4 regions of the Streptomyces sp. NPDC052682 genome follow, and region 1 is predicted to be linked to each of the others. Evidence: riboswitches for the same ligand, from Rfam matches in the RefSeq annotation. Region 1 holds a riboswitch; each other region holds the start of a gene.

Region 1 (5,480 bases):
TTGCCCGCCTTCACCAGGTCGTCCAGCGCGCCGATGATCTCCTCGACGGGCACCTCGGGCTGGTCGAAGTGGGTGTAGTACAGGTCGATGTAGTCGGTGCCGAGGCGGCGCAGGGAGGCGTCGGCGGCGGCCTTGATGTTCGCGGCGGACAGGCCCTGGTACCGGGGGTGCTGGCTGACCTTGGTGGCGATGACGACGTCGGAGCGGTTGCCGCGCGCGGCGAGCCACCTGCCGATGATCGTCTCGGACTCGCCGCCCTGGTTGCCGTCGACCCACGCCGAGTACACGTCGGCCGTGTCGACGAAGTTGCCGCCGGCGGCCGTGTAGGCGTCCAGAACCGCGAAGGAGGTGGCCTCGTCGGCGGTCCAGCCGAAGACGTTGCCCCCGAGAGCGAGCGGGAAGACCTCGAGGTCGGAACTGCCGAGCTTGCGAAGCGAAGGGGTGGTGTTCGACGTCATGTCCGTCGTCAACGACCCGGCCGGACCCGCCCATTCCACGCGTCCGGCCAAGGGTTCGTAAACTCCCGGGCGTTGCCCGATCCCCCGGCGGGGCTCAGACGTTGAGGCCCTTGCCGCGCAGCCACGCCATCGGATCGACGCCGTTCGCGGAACCGTCCGGGTGGACCTCCAGGTGGAGGTGGGCCCCGGTGACGTTGCCGGTGGCGCCGACGCGGCCGATCACATCACCGGTGTTGACCTTCTGGCCGACGCTGACGTTGATGGAGGACTGGTGGCAGAACCACAGCTCCGTACCGTCGTCGAGGGTCAGGATCGTGCGGTAACCGTACGAACCGGCCCAGCCGGCCTCGGTGATGGTGCCGCTGTGCACGGCCTTGATGAGGGTGCCGGTGGGCGCGGCGAAGTCGAGGCCGGTGTGGTAGCCGGAGGACCAGTAGGCGCCGGCCTGGCCGAAGGTGGAGGTGATGGTGTACGAGGAGGTCGGCAGCGTGTACTGCTTGGCCAGCTCGGCCAGGCGCTCGGCCTCGGCCTTCTTGCGGGCTTCTTCCTCCGCCTTCTCCTTGGCCGCGGCGGCCTTGGCCTCGGCCTCCTTCTGCGCCTTCTCGGCGGCCTCCTGAGCGGCCTTCTCGGCGGCGGCCGCGGCCTCGGCGGCGGCCTTGCTCTCGACCTGGGCCTGCTGCCGCTCGGCCTGCGCCATGATCCGGGCGCGCAGCACCTCACCGGCGTCGGCGGCGCCCTGCTCGGTGTCGGCGGAGGTCGTGCCGATGCTGCTGAGCGGGGTGGCGGAGCCCTCGGGGGTGTCGTCGTCCGAGATCAGGGAACCCACGGAGGACAGGTCCGGCATGGAGATCGACACCGGCGGCTTGCCGGTCTGCGCGCTGGCCATGCCGCCCGCGCCGACGGCCGCTATGACACCGACGCCGAGGACGGTGGAGCTGCGGGCGAGCCCGCCGCGCTGCTTGGTGACGCGATGCCGGCCGCGTACGGGACGGATGGACTCCTCGGTGGGGTTCCACTCCTGGAACGGGCCCTCGTCGACGCTGGGGCCGCCGTAGCCGAAGGTGTCGGTCTCGCGCCGGCTCGGCGCGTACGGGGCCGCGGGGGCAGGCCGGTTGGACGCCACGTAGGCGTACTCCTTTCCTTCCGTCTCCGCCTACCGGGTTAGCTGACGGGTTCGGAGCGGGAAGGTCTCCTACGCGCGTATACCGGCCGGCCGTGCCGGCACGGCGGTATCCGCGTGATTCACCCCATGGTGGTGGTTCCCCGGTTCCCTTGCGGGATTCGGCGCGTGCGCACGGAGCCGCCTTCTGTGACGGCTGGGACGACCGCGCTGCGTTATCGAACGTTAATAGAGGTGAGGTGGTGATTCCAAGCGGTTCCGCTTGATCGTTAGCGAATTTCCCGGGGACTTACCTGTCATCACCGGCGATAATCGGGCGAGTTGACCACACCTCGCGTGACTGACGGGGCTTGACGGACCGTCAACTGCCGTGCGGAGCGGGACAGTGCGGTCACACCGCGTGACGCTGCCGCCCCGGCTCGGGAACGACTCAGGGCCGGAACTCGATGAGTTCCGGCCCTGAGCCTTCAGTAGCGGGGACAGGATTTGAACCTGCGACCTCTGGGTTATGAGCCCAGCGAGCTACCGAGCTGCTCCACCCCGCGTCGGTATGACACCAGTGTACGCCATGTTCGGGACAGCCCGCACACACGTCACCGCCCGCCGCCGATCAGGTGCCGGTTGGGGGCTTTGGCCCGCTCCTCGTGCTCCGCCAGGACGACGACGTCCGCACCGGCCGCCGCCAGCAGTCCGCTGCCGTCCGCGCCCGCCACGAAGGTGTCCGGCTCCCGCCACGCCGTGACCACCCGCCGTACGCCCGCCGCCAGGATCAGCCGGGCACAGGGCAGCGGCCGGGAGGACCGGCGGGCGCAGGGTTCCAGGCTGCTGTAGACGGTGGCGGTCGCCAGGCGCGGGTCGTCCGGGCCGGTCTTCGCCAGCGCGGCCTCCTCCGCGTGCACGACGGGGTCGCCGCCCTCGCGGGAGTACCCCCGGGCCAGTTCCGTACCGTCGGCCGCCACCACCACCGCCCCCACGCTGAACGCGGTGTCCGAGGGCGGGCAGCGCTCGGCCAGTTCGCAGGCCAGGGCGAGCCAGTGGTGGTCCGCGGCCGAGGGCAGCGGGCCGGTGCCCGGGGCGGTCGGCCGGTAGCGCATGAGGACGACGTCGCCGATCGCGCGGGTCTCCAGCAGCCGCAGCCGGCCGCCCTGGTAGGAGCCCGGGCCGAAGAGGCGGGGCGCGGCCGGATCGCCCACGAAGAGCGGGGCGAGGACGAGCTGGAGTTCGTCGGCGAGGCCCTGGGTGAGGAGCTGGGTGTGGATCTGCCCGCCGCCCTCGACCATGAGCCGCCGTACGCCGCGCACGTCGTGCAGGTGGGTGAGCAGGCGCCGCCAGTCGAGGCCGCTGCCGAGCGGCACGACGTCGGCGGTGATGCCGAGGGCGCGGGCCCGTTCGGCGCCCCGGTCGGTCGTGTAGAGGACCTTCTCGCCCCCGGTGTGCCAGAACTGTGCCGCCGGGTCCAGGTCCCCGGAGCCGCTGACCGTGACCTTCAGGGGGTACTCGGGCCTGCCCTCGGCCAGGCGGGCGGCGCGCCGCCCGGGCGCGTTGACCAGCAGCCGGGGGTTGTCGGCGCGGATGGTGCCGGCGCCGACCAGGATCGCGTCGACGGACGCCCGCACCTCGTCGACCCGGTCGAAGTCGGCGGGGCTGGACAGCAGCAGGCGCTCAGGGCCGGTGTCGTCCAGGTAGCCGTCGAGGGAGACGGCGGCGGACAGCAGGACGTACGGGTGGGGCATCGGCGCGCTCCTCGCAGCCGGACCCGGGAGCCGTGCGGCGGGTCCTGGTGGGTCTTGGTTCAAGTTTGAAGCAAACCTACACTGGCGGCATGACGACCCGCTGGCTCTCCCCTGCCGAGCAGCGCGCCTGGCGCGCGTACCTCGCCGCCACCCTGCTCGTGGAGGACGCGATCGACCGGCAGCTCCAGCAGGACGCCGGCATGCCGCACCTGTACTACTCCATCCTGGCCACCCTCTCGGAAACCCCGGAGCGGCGGCTGCGCATGACCGACCTCGCCGAGCGGCTGAAGATCACGCGGACCCGGCTGACGTACGCCGTGACGCGCCTGGAGAAGGACGGCCTGGTACGGCGGGAGGCGTGCCGGTGGGACAAGCGGGGCAGCATCGCCGTGCTGACCGACGCGGGCCTGGCGGTGCTGGAGCGCGCGGCTCCCGGGCACGTCGAGACCGTACGGGCCTCCCTCTTCGACCACCTCAGCGAGGAGCAGGTCGGGCAGCTGGAGGAGATCTGCGGCGAGGTGGCACGGGCGCTGCAGGAGGACGCGACGCGGCCGGCGTCCGACGACGTGCCGTGGCGCCGCCGCTCGTCGCCGCCCTGCTCATGACGCTGTGAGATGCCCCTCATCATGCGGCTGAATAGCCAGTTGCTTCAAATTTAAAGCATGCAGTAGAGTCCCGGGCCATGTCCTGCTTCAAATCTGAAGCACTGGAACGGAACCCGGAGGCCCGCATGCCCGAGATCCCCGCCGCCACCCCGCGCGCCCGTGTCCGGGTCCCGCTGCGCTTCCACGACGGCTACCGCGTCGACGCGGACCTGGTCACCTTCCACGGGCTGGTGGACGGCCGGGAGCACCTGGCCGTCGTCCTGGGCGACCCCGGCCCGGTGCCGCTGGTACGGCTGCACTCCGAGTGCCTGACCGGGGACGTGTTCGGCTCGGCGCGCTGCGACTGCGGCCCGCAGCTGCGCGAGGCGGTCGAGCGCATCACCGACCGCGGCGGGGTCCTGCTCTACCTCCGCCAGGAGGGCCGCGGCATCGGCCTCTACAACAAGCTCGACGCGTACGCCCTCCAGGACCAGGGGCTCGACACGTACGAGGCGAACGCGGCCCTGGGCCTGCCCGAGGACGCCCGCGACTACACGGCTGCGGCCCAGATGCTGGGGGCCCTGGGCATCCGCGAACTGGACCTGCTCTCCAACAACCCCGACAAGGCCGACCAGTTGCGCGCCCTGGACGTCACGGTCCGCGACCGCGTCCCGACGGGTGTCTTCACGACCGCGCACAACGTCCGTTACCTGCGGGCGAAGGTGCTGCAGACCCAGCACACGCTGCCGCTGGCGGCGCTGACGGAACTGTCGGCGGGCTGAGCCGCTCACAGGTGCGCCCGTGCCGTGAGATAAGGGTCCTGGCGTAGCACGTCCCGACTGCCGAGCAGCGTACCCGCGGCCAGGCCGGCGGCGGGCAACAACAACGCGGCGGCGGCCCAGCCGGGCCCTGGCAGGGCGTCCATGCGCCTGATGGGCAGCCCGAGCACACCGCTGAGCGGACCGGCCAGAGCGGTGGACAGCCCCATACCGACGGCCAGCCCGGCCGTCCCCGCCACTCCGCCGGTCAGAAGGGCCTCACCGAGCAGGATCCGGCGCAGGTCGGCACGGCCGGAGCCGAGGATCCGCAGCACAGCGAACTGCCCGACCCGGGCCCGCGCGCTGTCGGCGGCCCGGACGGCACCGAGTCCGACGGCGGCCAGGGCCAGGACCAGGACACCGATGCGCGCCGCCAGATCGACGGCACCGAACAGACCCGGCAGGTGGCGGACCCGGTCGGACACGGGCGAGGCGGAGAAACCGTCGTCCTGCAACGCCTTCGTGACGGCGGCCACGTGCTTCTGGTGCTCGACCTCGACGACAGCGGACCGCGCGCCCTCGGTGCTCCGGTACCTCTCGGGATCCAGCCCGGCCCGTGCCGCGGCCAGCAACGCGGCGGTGTCCTCCGCGAGATAGGCCACACCTGGGCCATCGGCCTGCCAACTCGGGTCGTACACCGCGGCGATCCTCAGTCTGATCACGTCGGTGGTACCTGCCCCGGCGCCCGTCGCCCTGGTGTAACCGAAGGCGACCGTCCGGCCGAGCAGCGGCGTGAAGTCGGTGCCCTGGGCGGCGGCGGGCAGGAC
Region 2 (5,480 bases), on a different contig from region 1:
GGTCGGGGCCGTCGGCGGCGACGCGCAGGGTGTGGGTGCCGGAGGCGAGTTCGGTGAGCTTGGCCGAGGGGTCGGCGGAGGAGCCGCCGTCCGCGCCGTGCCGGGCCGCGCCGGACATCAGGCCGCTCTCCAGCCCGCCGAGGTCCGGCAGCCCGAGATCCGTGGTGATCTTCACCGTGCCGGACAGCTGCTGGACGTCCGACTTCGCGATCTTGTCGATGAGTTGCTCGGCGGTGATCTTCGGAAGGTCGGGGTCGCCGGAGTCGGCGAGCGCGGGGACGAGTCCGATCGTCGCGGCCGCCACGCCCATCACCGCGACCGGGACCACGTACCGCGCGGCCTTGCGCCGGCCGGCGGGCAGGTCGTCGGTCTCCCCGGCGGTCGTGTTGTCGTCGGATGCGTACGGTGCCATCTGTGCCCTACCTCCGTGGTCGGCGGCGGCTGTCCATCTCGAGTCCTCGCACCGGTTCCTCGTCGAGCCGCCATTCTCACCCGAATCGGTGAGATGTGGTGAAGTCCGTGGTTTCCATCTGACCAAATCCGTCCGATGGTTGCGTCAGACCCCGGGCTCAACTCCGTGTACTGCTCCGGTATGACACGGCCGGGCGGTGTCTCCCCCGACCCGTAGGGGTCGTAGGGGCAGACACCGCCCGGAACACACCGTCGTTGCGAGGCACGCCGTCGAGCAGGGCCGGGGACTACCCCGCCCGGTGCACCACCGCGTCGCACAGTTCCACCAGGGCCGCCTTCGCGGGCCCCTCCCGCAGCGGGGCCAGGGCCGCCCGGGCCTCCTCCGCGTAGCGGACGGTGTCCCGGCGCGCCTGGTCCAGGGCCGGGTGGGCGCGCAGCAGGCGCAGCGCCTCGGCGTGCCGGCCGTCATCCGTGAGGTCGGAGTCCAGCAGCTCGCACAGGGCGACGTCCTCGGCGAGCCCGAGCCGGGCGGCCCGCTCGCGCAGCCGCAGGACGGGCAGGGTGGGGATGCCCTCGCGCAGGTCCGTGCCGGGTGTCTTGCCGGACTCGTGGGAGTCGGAGGCGATGTCCAGGACGTCGTCCGCGAGCTGGAAGGCGACGCCGAGCCGCTCGCCGTACTGGGTGAGGACGTCCACGACCGTCTCGTCGGCGCCGGACATCATCGCGCCGAACCGGCAGGAGACCGCCACCAGCGAGCCGGTCTTGCCGCCCAGCACGTCCAGGTAGTGGTCGACCGGATCGCGCCCATCCTGCGGCCCCGCCGTCTCCAGGATCTGCCCGGTGACCAGCCGCTCGAACGCCACGGCCTGCACCCGCACGGCCTCGGGTCCGAGGTCGGCCAGGATCTGCGAGGCGCGCGCGAAGAGGAAGTCGCCGGTGAGGACGGCGACGGAGTTGCCCCAGCGGGTGTTCGCGCTGGGCACCCCGCGCCGTACGGCCGCCTCGTCCATCACGTCGTCGTGGTACAGCGTGGCCAGGTGGGTCAGCTCCACGACGACGGCGGAGGGCACGATCCCGGGGGCGTACGGGTCGCCGAACTGTGCGGCGAGCATCACCAGCAGCGGCCGGAACCGCTTGCCCCCGGCGCGCACCAGGTGCTGGGCGGCCTCCGTGATGAAGGGCACCTCACTCTTGGTGGCCTCGAGCAGCCCTTCCTCGACAGCCGCCAATCCGGCCTGGACATCGGCTTCGAGAGCCTGGTCCCGCACGCTCAGCCCGAATGGCCCGACGACGGTCACGAGGGGTCTCCTGTCTGCTGGTGTCTGCTGGCGATTACACGGTTTGTCGATAGGTCGCTGCCCTCACTCGAGTCAGCGTATCCGGTCACGTTTCGATCACCGCCAGCGCCCGCTGTTACAGGCCGGGCGGTATCCGATCACGCCCGTTATGTTTTTGATCGACTGATAAGACCAGATACATACAGAAATATATCGACCGGCGCCTCGTCATGCCGGTCATCCTGCCCGCACGCCCGATTTGCCGCAAATAGCAAGCGAATTCGCCTCTTGAGCGGACATGCGCACCGGGCCGGCGATCAGTGAAGTAAGTCACTTCCGCCACACCCATCTCATCACACCACACCCCGCCGTTTCGCCTTCCCGAAAGCGCCAGTTGAACTTGGCGACCGCAAAGGATCAAGCGCGTCAAATCCCCCAAGGCAAGATCAACCAGCGTGATCTGTGACGTCGGCACTTGTTCCCGACATGTGCTCTCGCATACGTTCCCGCCCTGCCGGGCGGACGCCTAATCCTGCCGCCGCCCGTGCCACCGATGACCACTTCACTCACGCACGGCAGGAGCGGGGGACCCAGGTAAGCCGCCGGACCGGTGCTCGCACCGGTCCGGCTCGGGGTGAAGCCGCGCCCACGCGGCCGGGCACCTCCCGCCCGAACCCGACAGCTCACCTCGCAGGCGTCGGAGAGGAACGACAGCATGCCCGGACGAGGTAAGCACCGCCGCCCCAGAACCAATCCGCTCACCCGAGGTGTCGTGGCCGCCGGAACCGGCGGGGCGGCGCTCGCCCTCCCCCTGCTGGCCGCGACGACCGCGAACGCCGCCCAGCTCCCGCAGACGGCGCCCGCCACGGTCGCCCGGACCGCGCCCCAGGTGGTCCAGCCCCCCAAGACCCTCACGTACACCGTGGCCAAGGGCGACACCCTCTACCGCATCGCCGACCGGTACGACGTGCGCGGCGGCTGGCGTCAGCTCTACAAGGACAACCGCACGGCCGTCGGCGACAACCCGGGGCTGATCCACCCGGGCCTGAAGCTGAAGGTCAGGACCACCGAGGCGGACGCCGGCGAGAAGAAGGCCGGCGCGACCAAGTCGTCCACCGCCGCGAAGCCGGCGGCGAAGCCCGCCGTCCAGCCCGCCGCGAAGCCCGCCGCGTCCGTCGCCCAGGCCACCCAGGCCTCGGTGACGACGTACCCGGACAACCTCGACGGCTGGATCCGGGAAGCGCTGGACATCATGGCGCGCAAGGGCATCCCGGGGTCCTACGACGGCATCTACCGCAACATCATGCGCGAGTCGTCCGGCAACCCGCTGGCCATCAACAACTGGGACTCCAACGCCGCCGCCGGCACGCCGTCCAAGGGCCTGCTGCAGGTCATCGACCCGACCTTCCAGGCGTACCACGTGGACGGCACGTCCTGGGACCCCTACGACCCGGTCGCCAACATCACGGCGGCCTGCAACTACGCGGCCCACCGGTACGGCTCGATCGACAACGTCTTCGGGCCCTACTAGAGCCGGCTGCCGGGAAACAGTCGCTCGAGGACGACGGCGATGCCGTCGTCCTCGTTCGACAGGGTGACCTCGTCGGCCACCGCCTTCAGTTCGGGATGGGCGTTGGCCATCGCGACGCCGTGGGCGGCCCACTCGAACATCGGGATGTCGTTGGGCATGTCGCCGAAGGCGATCGTCTCGTGCCGGCCAAGACCCAGGTGCTCGGCGGCCAGCGCCAGCCCGGTCGCCTTGGTGATGCCGCACGGCTGGAGCTCGACCGTGCCCGGCCCCGACATCGTCACCGAAGCGAGGGACCCCACCACCGCGCGTGCCGTTGCCGCCAGTTCGTCGTCCGACAGGAAGGGGTGGCGCAGCAGCACCTTGCTGATGGGCGCGCACCACAGGTCCGCGCGCCGCGCGACGCGCAGCGCCGGCAGGGTCGGGTGCGGCATCAGATAGCCCGGCTCGATGAGCGTGAGCCCGTCGACGCCGTCCTGGTCGACGGCCGCGTACACCTCCCCCACCTCGGCCTCGACCTTCTCCAGCGCGGTCTCGGCGAGCTCCCGGTCCAGCGTGACGGACCACAGCAGCCGGTCGGCGCCGGCGTCGTACACCTGCGCGCCCTGCCCGCACACCGCGAGCCCCTCGCAGCGCAGGTCGTCCAGGAGCGGCCGCACTCTCGGTGCCGGGCGGCCCGTCACCACGAGGTGCTGGGCACCGGCGTCCGCCACCCGCGCGAGCGCGGCGAAGGACCGGTCGGACAGGGTGTCGTCGCCGCGCAGCAGCGTTCCGTCCAGGTCGGTGGCGATGAGGGAGTAAGCGAGGGGTGCGGCCATGATCAGAGAATACGGACCGCGGACCCGTCCGACTCATCGCCTGCCGCACGCCTCCCGCCCCGGAAAGGCCTTTCCGGCATGGCCGGTTACCGCACGGTTGAAGGTCTTCGCACCACTTGGCAACAAGATGCTCCGCTCCCTACCGCCTTGGTGGTCCCGGGCGGTACCTTCCAAGTGTCCAGGGGGGACTTGATCGGGGGGTCAGGTTGAGCAACGGACGCAGTGGACGCATGCGCGTGCTGATGCCCGAGGAGCTCGGCGAGGGGGAGAGGGAGCGCTGGCGGGAGCTGCGCGCCGGGTCACAGGCGCCGCGCAACCCTTTCATGGAGCCGGAGTTCACCGAGGCGGTGGGCCGCGTACGGCCGCGGGCCCGGGTCGCGGTGCTGTACGAGGGGCGGGAGCCGGTCGGTTTCCTGCCCTACGAGCAGGGTGCGCTGGGGCAGGGCCGGGCGATCGGGCTCGGGGTGTCGGACAGCCAGGGCGCGGTGCTGCTGCCGGGCCTGCGCCCGGACACCGGCGCGCTGCTGCGGGGCTGTTCCCTGTCGAGCTACGTCTTCGACAACCTGGAGGCCGAGCAGCAGCTGTTCACGCCGTACGCGGCGGAGGAGCACCCCGCCTACGTCATCGACGTGGCCAAGGGCTACGAGACGTACGAGTCCGTGCTGCGCGCCCAGTCGCCGAAGTTCCTCAGGACCACCCTCGCCAAGGAGCGGCGGCTGGGCCGCCAGGTCGGCGAGGTGCGGTTCGTCTTCGACGAGCGGGACCCGGCCGCGCTGCGCACCCTCATGGAGTGGAAGTCGGCGCAGTACCGCCGCACCGGCCGCCGCGACCGGTTCGCGCAGGAGTGGATCACCCGGCTGGTGGCCCGGCTCGCCGGGACCCGGGCGCCGGAGTGCAGCGGCACACTCTCGGTGCTGTACGCCGGCGGCCGGCCGGTCGCCGCGCACTTCGGGCTGCGCTCGGCCTCGGTGCTGGCCTGCTGGTTCCCGGCGTACGACCCGCGGTTCGCGAAGTACTCGCCGGGTCTGGTGCTGCACCTGCGGATGGCCGAGGCGGCGGCGGCCGGGGGCATCGGGATGCTCGACATGGGGCGGGGCGCGGCCGAGTACAAGGACGCGCTGAAGACGGGCGAACTGCCCGTGTACGAGGGCGCGGTGACGCGTCCGGGGGCGGGCGCCGCGCTGCACTGGCTCAGCCGCGAGCCCGCGCGCCGGGCGCACAGCTTCGTGCGCGGCCGGCCGCGGCTCGCGGCGCTGGCCGCGCGGACGCTGAAGGCCGGTGCCCGGCTGCGCCGGGCGTGACGGCGCACGGGGGCACAGGGGCACAGGGGGCCACGAGGGGGAGGGGCACATGTCCCGTACAGCGCGCACGCAGGAGGAGATCCGGCGGTTCCTGAGCATCGCACCGCTGCAGGTCGCCGAGCTGGACCTGGACGGGGAGGAGGTC
Region 3 (5,480 bases), on a different contig from region 1:
CTCCCGGCCCGAGGCCGAGGGCCGGGTCCGGGCGGGGCCGCCCGGGTTCTGGAAGACGCCGTCCTTGAAGTGGGGCGATCTACGGATCCGCGCCATGCGCTCCCCGCTCGGATCCGCACCGAAGGCCGGGGGCCGCAGCGCGCGGAATCCGGAGCTGAGAGAACGGAAACCGGCCACGGTACCTCCAGGTGGAGTCGGTGAGGCATCCCATTATGGTCGGGCCACCGACAAGGCCGGGGGTCAGTCCCGCGACCGACGGGAGCCACCGCCCACGCTGACGCCCGGGCCGGACCCACGGTGGTCACCGACGGCGCCGGAACCGGACCTGCGAGCTGCAGAAGCACCGACCCCGAGACCGAGCGCCCGCGGCGCACAGAAGCCCCGAAAACCCGGGACCGCCGCAGCCCACAACAGCCACCGACAATCCGGGACCGAACCCGCAGCCCGCACGAGACCCCCCGGGCGGGCCGGAACCCGCAGCCCACAGAAGGACCGACCACACCGGAACCGGCCCGCGGCCCACGAAGGGCGCCGCGAGCCCGGCCCCCGCGCTCAGGCCACCGCCGCGATCCGCATCTTGATGTCGTGCGGCGACAACGCTCCCTTGGCCGTCACATGGTCCCCGGAGGACTCCCCGCGCAGCCGTCGCCCGATCCACGGCACCAGGTACTCGCGTGCCCACTGGACGTCGTCCCGCCGGACCTCCAGGGTGCCGCGCGGCGGCAGCGGCGGCCACGGCTGTTCCGGGTCGGCCGGGACCTGAAGGCCGAGGACCTGGCCCGCCCGCAGCGCCACGCGCGTGTGCCCCTCGGGCGACAGGTGCAGCCGGTCGGCGTCCCAGGCCCGGCGGTCCTGGACGCTCCTGAGCGACCACAGGTCGAGCACCGGGCACCCGTACCGGTCGGCGATGGCCCGCACATGCCCGTTGTACGTGGCGATCTTGCCGCGCAGGTGCTTGAGCACGGGCATGCCCCGGGTGTCGAACCCGGTCGTCACCAGGACGGTGCCGGCCGCGGCGGCCAGCGCCGCCACCGCCCGCTCGAACCGCTCGGCCACGTCGTCCGGGTCGGTGCCGGGGCGGAGGATGTCGTTGCCGCCCGCGCAGAACGAGACCAGGTCGGGGGCGAGCTCGACGGCCCTCGGCACCTGCTCCGCCACGATCTGGTCGAGCAGTCTGCCGCGCACCGCGAGGTTGGTGTACTGGAAGTCGCCTTCGGGCCGGCGGTCCGCGAGCAGCACCGCGAACCGGTCGGCCCAGCCGACGAACGCCCCGTCGGGGCCGGGGTCGCCGACGCCCTCGGTGAAGCTGTCCCCCACCGCAACGTACGACCCGATCACTGATCTGCTGTCACTCTTCGAATCGTCTGCCACAGCAGGACATGATTCACCTTCGAATGTGACCTACGCGACCGTAGGCAAGGCTTGACGCGCGGTGAGATAAGCCACTCTCCAAGTGTTCGTCAAGTCCGGAATACGCCCTGTGTCAGGGGTGTTGAGGGCTGGGCCGCCACACCCGGAACCCGGTGACCCGCAAGTGGCTCCACACGGTACGGAAGGCGAAGTGGCCGCCCGTGTAGGGCTGCGGGTCGGTGTAGTCGAAGACGAGCCGGCCGTTGTTCCACCACTGGACCGTCGGCCCGGCGGAGACGATCCGGACCCGGTTGGGCTGGTTCGGCACCAGCAGGGGTTCGGTGTAGTCGAGGAGCAGGGGACGGACACCGGGCTCGCCGACGTACCGGCGCAGCCGGGTGGTGGTGTTGTAGTTCGCCCCGTAGCCGGCGTAGTAGCAGGTCAGCTGGTCGTACTCGGCGAGCGCGCCGCCGCGCGGTGTGGCGAGGAGGTCGTCCGGGGAGCGGACGTCGGTGGCGTTCCAGAAGGTGTTGAGGTCCGAGACGCGGTCGTTGGGCCCGCCCTCGGACACCGCGGTGGCGGTGTACTCCAGGACGTACGGTCCCTCCAGCCGCTCCCGGAACCAGACCGTGGCCCCGCTGGGGACGTCGATGTCGAGGACGCCTCGGGAGGCGGAGACGGTGCCGCCGTCCTGGAGTTCGGTGACCCACTGGCCCAGTCCGTGGCAGAAGTCGTCGTGGGCGAGGAGGCGGCGGGGCCGCGGCCGTCCGTGCGGTGCGGCGTGCGCGGTGCCCGCCGGGGCGAGGGCCCCCAGGGCGGCACCGGCGGCGAGGGCTGCGAACGCTCTGCGGGTGGTCGGCACGGGACACGGCTCCTTCTGGTCGAGGGAGAGGAAGGGAAGCGGGCGGAAAGCAAGCGGACGGAAAGCGCTTGCTCTCGTCGCACCGATCACTGTGTCCCAACCACCCTCGCCTGTCGAGGCGTTCGCGCCCACACACCGAAGGCCGGACCCGGGGATCGGGGTCCGGCCTTCGGCGGCGTGTCAGGCAAGTGGTCGTGCGGGTCAGCCCACGGAGACGCCGTGCGTACGGAGGTAGGCGACCGGGTCCACGTCCGAGCCGTAGTCGGGCGTGGTGCGGATCTCGAAGTGCAGGTGCGGACCCGTGGAGTTGCCGGTGGAGCCCGACAGGCCGACCTGCTGTCCGGCGGTGACGGTCTGGCCGGCCGACACCGAGAGCGAGGACAGGTGGGCGTACTGGGCGTAGTAGCCGTCGTTCAGCTTGATGACGACCTGGTTGCCGTACGCGCCGGCCCAGCCGGCGGAGACGACCGTGCCCGCGCCCACGGCCTTCACGGAGGTGCCGGTCGGGACGACGAAGTCGACGCCGGTGTGGTAACCGCTGGACCACATGCTGCCCGCCACCTTGTAGCCGGTGCCGACCGGGCCGGTCACCGGGGCGGTGAAGCCGGCGGCGCTGGTCGCGGCCTGGACGGCCCGGTCGGCGGTGGTGGTCTTCGCGGCGGCGGGCTTCGCGGCCGACGTCTTCGAGGACGACGCCTTGGAGGACGACGGCTTCGACGACGTGGTCTTGGGCTTGGCCGGGACGGCCGGCTTGCCGGTGCCCGTCGCGGCCTTCTTGCCTATCGACAGCTTCAGGCCGGGGTGGATCAGCGACGGGTCGTCGCCGACGGCCTCGCGGTTGTCGGCGTAGAGCTTCTTCCAGCCACCGCTGACGTGCTGCTCTTCGGCGATCTTGACGAGGTAGTCACCGGCCTTCACGGTGTACGTCCGCACGCCCCCGTCCTTCTTTCCGGCAGCGTTCTGCTGCGCCGCCGGAAGGGACGCGACGGCCTGGTCCGGAGCGGACTGCGGGGTGGCCGCGTGGGCGCCGGCGGCGCCCAGCAGCGGAAGGGCGAGTGCGGCGCCACCGGTTCCGGCGGCGGCGAGGGAACGAGTGAAACGCTGGCTCTTGGGACGGCGGTGCTTACCCTTCGCGGGCATGGCGAATTCCTCTCCGGCGCCTGCGAGGTGAGCTGTCGGGTGCGGACTGGAGATGCCCGGCCGCGCCGAGGCGCGGCTTAACCCCAAGCCTGTTCCGGAGACCGGAACAGGCGTCTTGCCTGTGGGTCCCCCGCTCCTGCCGTACACGGGTCAGTGTGTGCGGGCTCCGGGCGGCGGCAGGATTCGGCGTCCGTCCGGATCGGTGGCGAACGTAAGCGAACAAGATGCGCGGGGACAAGCGTGCGGTTGCCCGTGACGGCGATTCAGGAGAATTCCGCCGCCTTTTGTGGTGACCGTCGGTCGATTAAGGATCTTTTGCTTTCCTCGAATTCCCTTGGAAAGGGCCTTTATTACGTGCACATGGCAACCACACATCGTCACGATTATGACGCTGCTCACGTGCCCCGAGCATTCTGACTCCTTTTCGGGGCACGTCAGGAAGAAGCGGCCTATTCAGACAGTCGACTCGAATCAGGTCATCGCCGTCGCAGCCGGACCACGGTGGCGTCCAGGTCCCCGCGCAGCCCGACCCGCAGCCCGTGGTGCGTCAGCACCGCCCCTCGGTGAATTTCGCCCGTTTCAAGGCATTCGTACGTCGCCGACGGGTCGAGGCCGCGCAGCCGGAGCGCCGGCATCGGCTCGCCGAAGTGCTGTGCCTGGAGCCAGGCCAGGACGACGGTGTCGTCGCCGAGGACGTACTGCACGGCGCTCAGCCCGCCCGCCGGCGGGCGCAGCCGGTACAGGTCGCCGCGCTGCACCACGGGCCGGATCTCCTTGTAGAGCGTCACCCACTCGCGCGCCTCGTCGAGCTCCTCCTGCGACCACTTCGTGAGGTCGCCGCCGACGCCGAGCACCCCGGCCATGGCGCTGACGAACCGGAAGCGCAGCGAGCTCGCCCGGTGGTTGAGCATGGCGTTGGGGCTGTCGGTGACCCAGGCCGCCATGACCCGCGCGGGGTGGATCTGGCTGAAGCCGTGCTGGATGGCGAGCCGGTCGAGCGGGTCGGTGTTGTCCGAGGTCCACACCTGGTCCGTCCGGCCGAGCACCCCGAGGTCGATCCGTCCGCCACCGCCCGAGCAGGACTCGAAGGCGACACCCGGATGCGCCTCGCGCAGCCGGTCCAGCAGGGCGTACAGGGCGCGCACATGGTCCACCCACAGCCGCTGCGGATACGCGTCCTCCGGCCAGCCGGCGTCCGAGAAGCAGCGGTTGAAGTCCCACTTCACATAGTCGATGGGGGCGCTGGACAGCAGCCCGTGGAGCTGGTCCCAGAGGTACTCCTGGACGTCCTCGCGGGCCAGGTTGAGCACCAGCTGGTTGCGGAACTCCGTACGCGCGCGGCCCGGCTGGAACTGCACCCAGTCCGGGTGCGCCCGGTACAGCTCGCTGTCCGGGTTGACCATCTCCGGCTCGACCCAGATGCCGAACTGCATCCCCAGGCCGTGCACATGGTCCGCGAGCGGCTTCAGGCCCTGCGGGAAGCGGTCGGGGTTGGGGGTCCAGTCACCGAGCCCGGCCCGGTCGCTGGTGCGCGCGCCGAACCAGCCGTCGTCGACCACGAACAGCTCCACGCCCATCGCCGCGGCCCGCTCGGCGAGCGCCCGCTGCTGCTCCTCGGAGATGTCGAACTCGGTCGCCTCCCAGGAGTTGAACAGCACCGGCCGGTCCCGGTCGGCGTCCGGGACGACGTACGCCCGCTGGTAGGCGTGCCAGGCGCGGCTGGCCCCGCCGAAGCCCCCGTCGCTCCACAGCCCCGCGAAGACGGGGGTGGTGTACGACTCGCCGGTACGCAGCATCAGCAGGCCCGAGTCGTCGTGCCCGGCGCCGCCGGTGATCTGCACGCGCGCGTCCGGGAGCTGGGCGACGGCGATGCGCCAGGAGCCGGACCAGCCGAGGGCGCAGCCGTAGACCTCGCCGCGCTCCTCGGTGGCGTCGGTTTCGAGGGCGACCCAGGGCAGGTGCTGGTGGCCGGTGTGGCCGCGCCGGCTGCCGATGACCTTCTCGCCGTAGGTCAGCTCGGCGCGGGTCAGCCGGGACTCCGCGCCCCAGCGGCCGTGCAGCTGGGACAGCCGCCAGCCGTCGCGGTCGGGCAGGGTCCAGGTGGCGGAGTCGGCGCGCAGCACCTCGA
Region 4 (5,480 bases), on a different contig from region 1:
CTGGTCTGACGGGGCGGCGAAGGCTCGCTCACACCACCCGCGTCGCCCCCGCGAAGGGCATCTCGTCGAGCGGGGCGAGCCGTACCGGCGCCGAGGGGTTCGGGGCGTGGATCATCCGGCCGCCGCCCACGTAGATCCCGACGTGGCTGATGCCGGAGTAGAAGAAGACCAGGTCGCCCGGGAGGAGCTCGGAGCGGGCGACGCGGCGGCCCGCTCCGATCTGGGCGTAGGTGGTGCGGGGCAGGGAGACCCCGGCGGAGCGGTACGCCGCCTGGACCAGGCCCGAGCAGTCGAAGGCGTCGGGGCCCGTCGCGCCCCACACGTAGGGGCTGCCGAGCTTCTGGAAGGCGTAGGAGACGGCCGCCGCAGCACGGGAGTTGGGCGCCTGCGCGGTGGCGGATCCGGGGGCCGGGAGACTCGCCCGGCCGGCAGCGGACGAGCGTGCGGCGCGGGCGGTGGGCTGCTGTCCGGCGAGCCGGGCGCGTTCCCCGTCGGTCAGCCGGGACAGCAGCCGGCGGGCGGCGGCCAGCTTCCCGGTGACCGTGCGTTTGTGCCGGTGCAGCTCCGCCTGGCGGGACGTGAGCGACGCGACCTCGATCCGCGCCGCGCCCCGCAGCCGCTCGATCTCGCCGAGCTGCCGGCGTACGCGGTTGACGGTGGCCGTCTGCCGGTGCCCGGCCCGTTCGGCGAACTCGGCGCCCTCCAGATACCGGCCGGGGTCGTCGGACAGGGCGAGCTGCAGCGCGGGGTCGAGCCCGCCGCCGCGGTACTGGGCCGTCGCGACCGAACCGAGGGCTTCACGGGCGGCGTTCAGCCGCTCCTGCTTGCGGGCCATGGCGTCCTGGAGCCTGTTGAGCCGCTGCCGGGCCGCCTCCGCCTTCTCCTTCGCGCCGTTGTACTTCTCGGTGGCCGCCTCCGCCTCCTGGTACAGCGTGTCCACCCGGGACGCGACCTGCTCCGGGGACAGCTGAGGATCGGCCTGGCCGGTCCCCTCGAATCCGGTGGCGGTCGCCGCGCCCGCCAGGGCGAGCGTCGCGGCCGTGCGGGTCGGACCACCGCCCAGCGTGCGTCTGCTGGGCTTGCGGTGTGCTGCCACCTGCGCTTCACGTCCTTTCCGACGCCCGCCGGTCCGGCGCACGGCCGTCGGGGAGCGGTCGGAGGACCGTCGTGAGCGGCCCGCGCGTCCGGCGACGGCCCGCACAGGGGGAAGCGGGCCGCCGCCGGACCTTCTCGGCGGTGGTGGCCGACTGCCGCCCCTGGCCCGGGCGGCGGTGGGGAGCCGGTCACCTGGGGCAGGACGCTAAAGCTGGCCGTGCCGGGCCGGAGGGCGGTTGCACGGAACTGGCGCCACGGGACCGGAAGGTGACCTTCTGTGACCGTGATCCCGTCCAGACGCTGTCGACTTCACCGAGAGCGATGACCGATGTGCCGGATCTCGCCCGGGCGGCGCCGGGCAGGTGCTATGCGCGCAGAGACGCACGCGCGCGGAGCACCGGGAGCGCCGGGCCGGTGTCGGGCGGGCCAGGGGGCCCTCATAGGCTCCGGGCTCATGGACGTACTCATCCACCTCTTCGTCGGTCTGCACATCATCGGCATCGCGGCGCTCCTCGGCGGCTTCCTCACCCAGATGAAGGCGATGGGCCAGGGCAGCGCCCGCTTCAGCCCCGCGATGCTGCACGGCGCGCTGACGATGCTGGTCACCGGGGCGATCCTGGTCGGCCTCAACCAGGCCGACGACCAGTCCGTCGACAACATCAAGATCGGCGTGAAGCTGGCGCTGCTGATCGTGATCCTGGGGCTCGTCTACGTGAAGCGGGACGAGGAGCGGACCGACAAGCGCCTGTTCGGCCTGGTGGGCCTGCTGACCGTGGCGAACGTCTTCATCGCGGTGCTGTGGACCTGACCCTCTGGCACCGGCGTGGTCAGGCCGGCCGCACCACGCTGTGGATGGCCGACTCGCCGTCGTAGAAGATCGACTCCTCGCGGACGTAGGTGCCGGGCTTCGGGGCGTGGATCATCATGCCGTTGCCGATGTAGATCCCCACGTGGGTGACGTCGTCGTAGAAGAAGACCAGGTCACCGGGCTGCGCCTGGGAGAGCGGGACCGTGGTGCCGGCGTTCACCTGGTCGTAGGTGGTGCGCGGCAGGTCCACGCCCGCGGCCTTCCAGGCAGCCTGGGTGAGGCCGGAGCAGTCGTAGGAGCCGGGGCCGGTGGCGCCCCAGACGTACGGCTTGCCGATCTGCGCGCGGGCGAAGGCGAGCGCCTTCTCGGCCTTGGTGGTGTACGAGGAGCCGGCCGAGGGCGCCGTCGGGCCCGTGGAGGGGGAGGGGCTGGGGGTCTCCTGCGGCTGGGCCGTCTCCTGGGCCTGCTGCTCGGCCTGCTGCCGGGCCAGCTCGGCGGCCTCGCGGGCGGCCTCCTCCTGCTTCTTGCGCTCGATCGCCGCGAGCCGCGCCTTCTCCTCGGCGGTCAGCTTCGACAGCAGCTCCCGCGCGTCGGCGAGCTTCTTCTGGACGGTGGCCTTCGCCGTCCTGAGGTCGCTCTGCGTGTCGGTGAGCGTCTCGAGGCTCTCGGTGGCCTCCTGGCGCTTGCGCATCGTCTCGGACTGCTGCGTGACGTAGTCGTCGACCGCCTCCTTCTGACGGCCGGTGAGCCGGCTCATCAGCTGGGTCTGGTCGAAGTAGTCCTGCGGGGTGTCCGCGAGCAGGAACGTCGCGGTGTCCGGGACGGAAGCGCCGGTGCGGTACTGGGCGGCGGCGAAGGAACCCAGCTCCTCCCGCGCCTCGTTGAGTTTCTGGGTGCGCTCGGCCACGTCGTCGAGGAGCGTGTCGACGCGCTTGCGCTGCTTGGCGGTCTTCTCCTTGGCCGCGTTGTACTTCTCGGTCGCCGACTCGGCCTGGCGGTACAGGTCGTCGACCTTCTTCTCGACCTCCTCCAGGCTCGGCTTGCCGTCCTCGGAGGGGGCGGCGTTGGCGGTCTGGGACAGCAGGGCCACGGACGTGAGGGCCGCCGTGGCGAGGGCGGGGGGCCGTATGCCTGCTACGCGCGTACCGGCAGGACGCGACTTGCGGTGCGACGCCAAGGGTGGCGACTCCTTCCGTGTTCCGCCTACCGGGTTAGCTGTCGGGTTCGGGCGCGTGCTTCGGAAGGTTTGCCCTACGGCCGGTCCCCGAAGGGGAGGCGGGCCGATTCACCCCGGGGTCTCGGTGGGTCCCCGGCTCCGGCTGCGACGGCGGCAGGCCGGACTCGGCGGAGGCCGCGCGGCCCGGCGACGTTCGCCGGTGGGGGTCGTGCGGCCCGACCGCACGGTAGCCAACTCGTGTGGTCCGTGTGAAGGTTGGTGGGTGATATGCCCGATACATTTTCGTGACCTGGGTCGGGTTTCACTGTTCGTGGTCGCGCGGAAGTGGGCTGTGACCGGCGATGTTCTCAGGGCGGCGGCGGGTTGTCGGTGCGGCGCCCTAGACTCGGAGAGCGATGAGCAGCCTCTTTGACGACAGCTTCCTGGCGGACCTCCAGGCCCCGCGGGGTCACGAGGACGGACCCCCGCCGCCGCCCGAGGACGATCACGGACCGGAGCCGGTCCCGGACGATCTGTTCGGCGGGACGTTCGACGTGCCGCCGGACCGGGACACCCACTACCGGGACGGCGCCCCGCGCCCGGTGGTGGACTCCGCGGCGCTCCTCGAGGGGCTGAACGACAACCAGCGCGCCGCCGTCGTGCACTCCGGCTCCCCCCTGCTCATCGTGGCCGGCGCCGGCTCCGGCAAGACCCGCGTGCTCACCCACCGCATCGCCTACCTGCTCGCCGAGCGGGGCGTCCACCCCGGCCAGATCCTCGCGATCACCTTCACCAACAAGGCCGCGGGCGAGATGAAGGAGCGCGTCGAGCAGCTCGTCGGCCCGCGCGCGCACGCCATGTGGGTGATGACCTTCCACAGTGCGTGCGTGCGCATCCTGCGCCGCGAGTCCAAGAAGCTCGGCTTCACGTCGTCGTTCTCGATCTACGACGCCGCCGACTCCAAGCGGCTGATGGCCCTGGTCTGCCGCGACCTGGACCTCGACCCCAAGCGCTACCCGCCGAAGTCCTTCAGCGCCAAGATCAGCAACCTGAAGAACGAGCTGATCGACGAGGAGGACTTCGCCGCCCAGGCCTCCGACGGCTTCGAGAAGACCCTCGCCCAGGCCTACGCCCTGTACCAGTCGCGGCTGCGCGAGGCGAACGCGCTCGACTTCGACGACCTGATCATGACGACGGTCAACCTGCTGCGCGCCTTCCCGGACGTCGCCGAGCACTACCGCCGTCGCTTCCGCCACGTGCTCGTGGACGAGTACCAGGACACCAACCACGCGCAGTACGCCCTGGTCCGCGAGCTGGTCGGCACCTTTGAGCACCCCGTCGACGTGCCCCCCGAGGCCGAGGTCCCGCCCGCCGAGCTGTGCGTGGTCGGCGACGCCGACCAGTCGATCTACGCCTTCCGGGGCGCGACGATCCGCAACATCCTCCAGTTCGAGGAGGACTACCCGGACGCGACGACGATCCTGCTGGAGCAGAACTACCGCTCCACGCAGACGATCCTGTCCGCCGCCAACGCGGTCATCGAGCGCAACGAGTCCCGCCGCCCCAAGAACCTGTGGACCAACGCCGGCGCCGGCGCGCTGATCACCGGGTACGTCGCGGACACCGAGCACGACGAGGCCCAGTTCGTCGCCGACGAGATAGACCGCCTCACGGACGCGGGCGAGGCGAAGGCCGGCGACGTCGCCGTCTTCTACCGCACCAACGCCCAGTCCCGTGTCTTCGAAGAGGTCTTCATCCGCGTCGGCCTGCCCTACAAGGTCGTCGGCGGGGTCCGCTTCTACGAGCGCAAGGAGGTCCGGGACGTCCTGGCCTACCTGCGGGTGCTGGCCAACCCGGAGGACTCGGTGCCGCTGCGCCGTATCCTCAACGTCCCCAAGCGGGGCATCGGCGACCGCGCCGAGGCCATGATCGACGCCCTCGCCCAGCGCGAGAAGATCAGCTTCCCGCAGGCGCTCAAGCGCGTGGACGAGGCGTACGGCATGGCCGCCCGCTCCGCGAACGCCGTCAAGCGGTTCAACACGCTGATGGAGGAGCTCCGCACGATCGTCGAGTCCGGCGCCGGCCCGGCGACCATCCTGGAGGCGGTGCTGGAACGCACCGGCTACCTCGCCGAGTTGCAGGCCTCCACCGACCCGCAGGACGAGACCCGGATCGAGAACCTCCAGGAACTCGCCGCCGTGGCCCTGGAGTTCGAGCAGGCCCGCGGCGAGGACAACCCGGGCACCCTCGCGGAGTTCCTGGAGCAGGTCGCCCTGGTCGCCGACTCCGACGAGATCCCCGACGAGGAGGGCGACGGCGTCATCACGCTGATGACGCTGCACACCGCCAAGGGCCTGGAGTTCCCGGTCGTCTTCCTGACCGGGATGGAGGACGGCGTCTTCCCCCACATGCGCGCCCTCG

Evidence for each region. Region 1 has a riboswitch for cyclic di-AMP ahead of AB0K80_RS14110 (M23 family metallopeptidase). Riboswitches for the same ligand answer to the same signal wherever they lie in the genome.
Region 2: linked by a shared signal. The riboswitch ahead of AB0K80_RS04575 (LysM peptidoglycan-binding domain-containing protein) and the one ahead of AB0K80_RS14110 (M23 family metallopeptidase) in region 1 are both predicted to bind cyclic di-AMP.
Region 3: linked by a shared signal. The riboswitch ahead of AB0K80_RS13465 (LysM peptidoglycan-binding domain-containing M23 family metallopeptidase) and the one ahead of AB0K80_RS14110 (M23 family metallopeptidase) in region 1 are both predicted to bind cyclic di-AMP.
Region 4: linked by a shared signal. The riboswitch ahead of AB0K80_RS21435 (NlpC/P60 family protein) and the one ahead of AB0K80_RS14110 (M23 family metallopeptidase) in region 1 are both predicted to bind cyclic di-AMP.

The regions. Positions count from the first base shown of each region.
Region 1 covers NZ_JBFATS010000008.1:26,065-31,544, forward strand. Annotated here, with positions in the region: gene AB0K80_RS14105 (aldo/keto reductase) at 1-458, opposite strand, end outside; gene AB0K80_RS14110 (M23 family metallopeptidase) at 553-1,581, opposite strand; cyclic di-AMP (ydaO/yuaA leader) riboswitch at 1,594-1,755, opposite strand; tRNA gene AB0K80_RS14115 (tRNA-Met) at 2,050-2,123, opposite strand; gene AB0K80_RS14120 (dihydrofolate reductase family protein) at 2,172-3,311, opposite strand; gene AB0K80_RS14125 (MarR family transcriptional regulator) at 3,401-3,916, shown strand; gene ribA (GTP cyclohydrolase II) at 4,042-4,677, shown strand; gene AB0K80_RS14135 (FtsX-like permease family protein) at 4,683-5,480, opposite strand, start outside.
Region 2 covers NZ_JBFATS010000002.1:455,618-461,097, reverse strand. Annotated here, with positions in the region: gene AB0K80_RS04585 (DUF2092 domain-containing protein) at 1-412, opposite strand, end outside; gene AB0K80_RS04580 (polyprenyl synthetase family protein) at 699-1,709, opposite strand; cyclic di-AMP (ydaO/yuaA leader) riboswitch at 2,242-2,398, shown strand; gene AB0K80_RS04575 (LysM peptidoglycan-binding domain-containing protein) at 2,404-3,219, shown strand; gene AB0K80_RS04570 (HAD family hydrolase) at 3,216-4,034, opposite strand; gene AB0K80_RS04565 (GNAT family N-acetyltransferase) at 4,265-5,335, shown strand; gene AB0K80_RS04560 (glycosyltransferase) at 5,385-5,480, shown strand, end outside.
Region 3 covers NZ_JBFATS010000007.1:247,227-252,706, reverse strand. Annotated here, with positions in the region: gene AB0K80_RS13480 (MBL fold metallo-hydrolase) at 1-177, opposite strand, end outside; gene AB0K80_RS13475 (SGNH/GDSL hydrolase family protein) at 553-1,338, opposite strand; gene AB0K80_RS13470 (DUF6250 domain-containing protein) at 1,484-2,212, opposite strand; gene AB0K80_RS13465 (LysM peptidoglycan-binding domain-containing M23 family metallopeptidase) at 2,414-3,352, opposite strand; cyclic di-AMP (ydaO/yuaA leader) riboswitch at 3,357-3,518, opposite strand; gene AB0K80_RS13460 (alpha-galactosidase) at 3,829-5,480, opposite strand, start outside.
Region 4 covers NZ_JBFATS010000013.1:49,852-55,331, reverse strand. Annotated here, with positions in the region: gene AB0K80_RS21450 (response regulator transcription factor) at 1-9, shown strand, start outside; gene AB0K80_RS21445 (NlpC/P60 family protein) at 29-1,096, opposite strand; gene AB0K80_RS21440 (hypothetical protein) at 1,550-1,903, shown strand; gene AB0K80_RS21435 (NlpC/P60 family protein) at 1,923-3,080, opposite strand; cyclic di-AMP (ydaO/yuaA leader) riboswitch at 3,089-3,240, opposite strand; gene pcrA (DNA helicase PcrA) at 3,476-5,480, shown strand, end outside.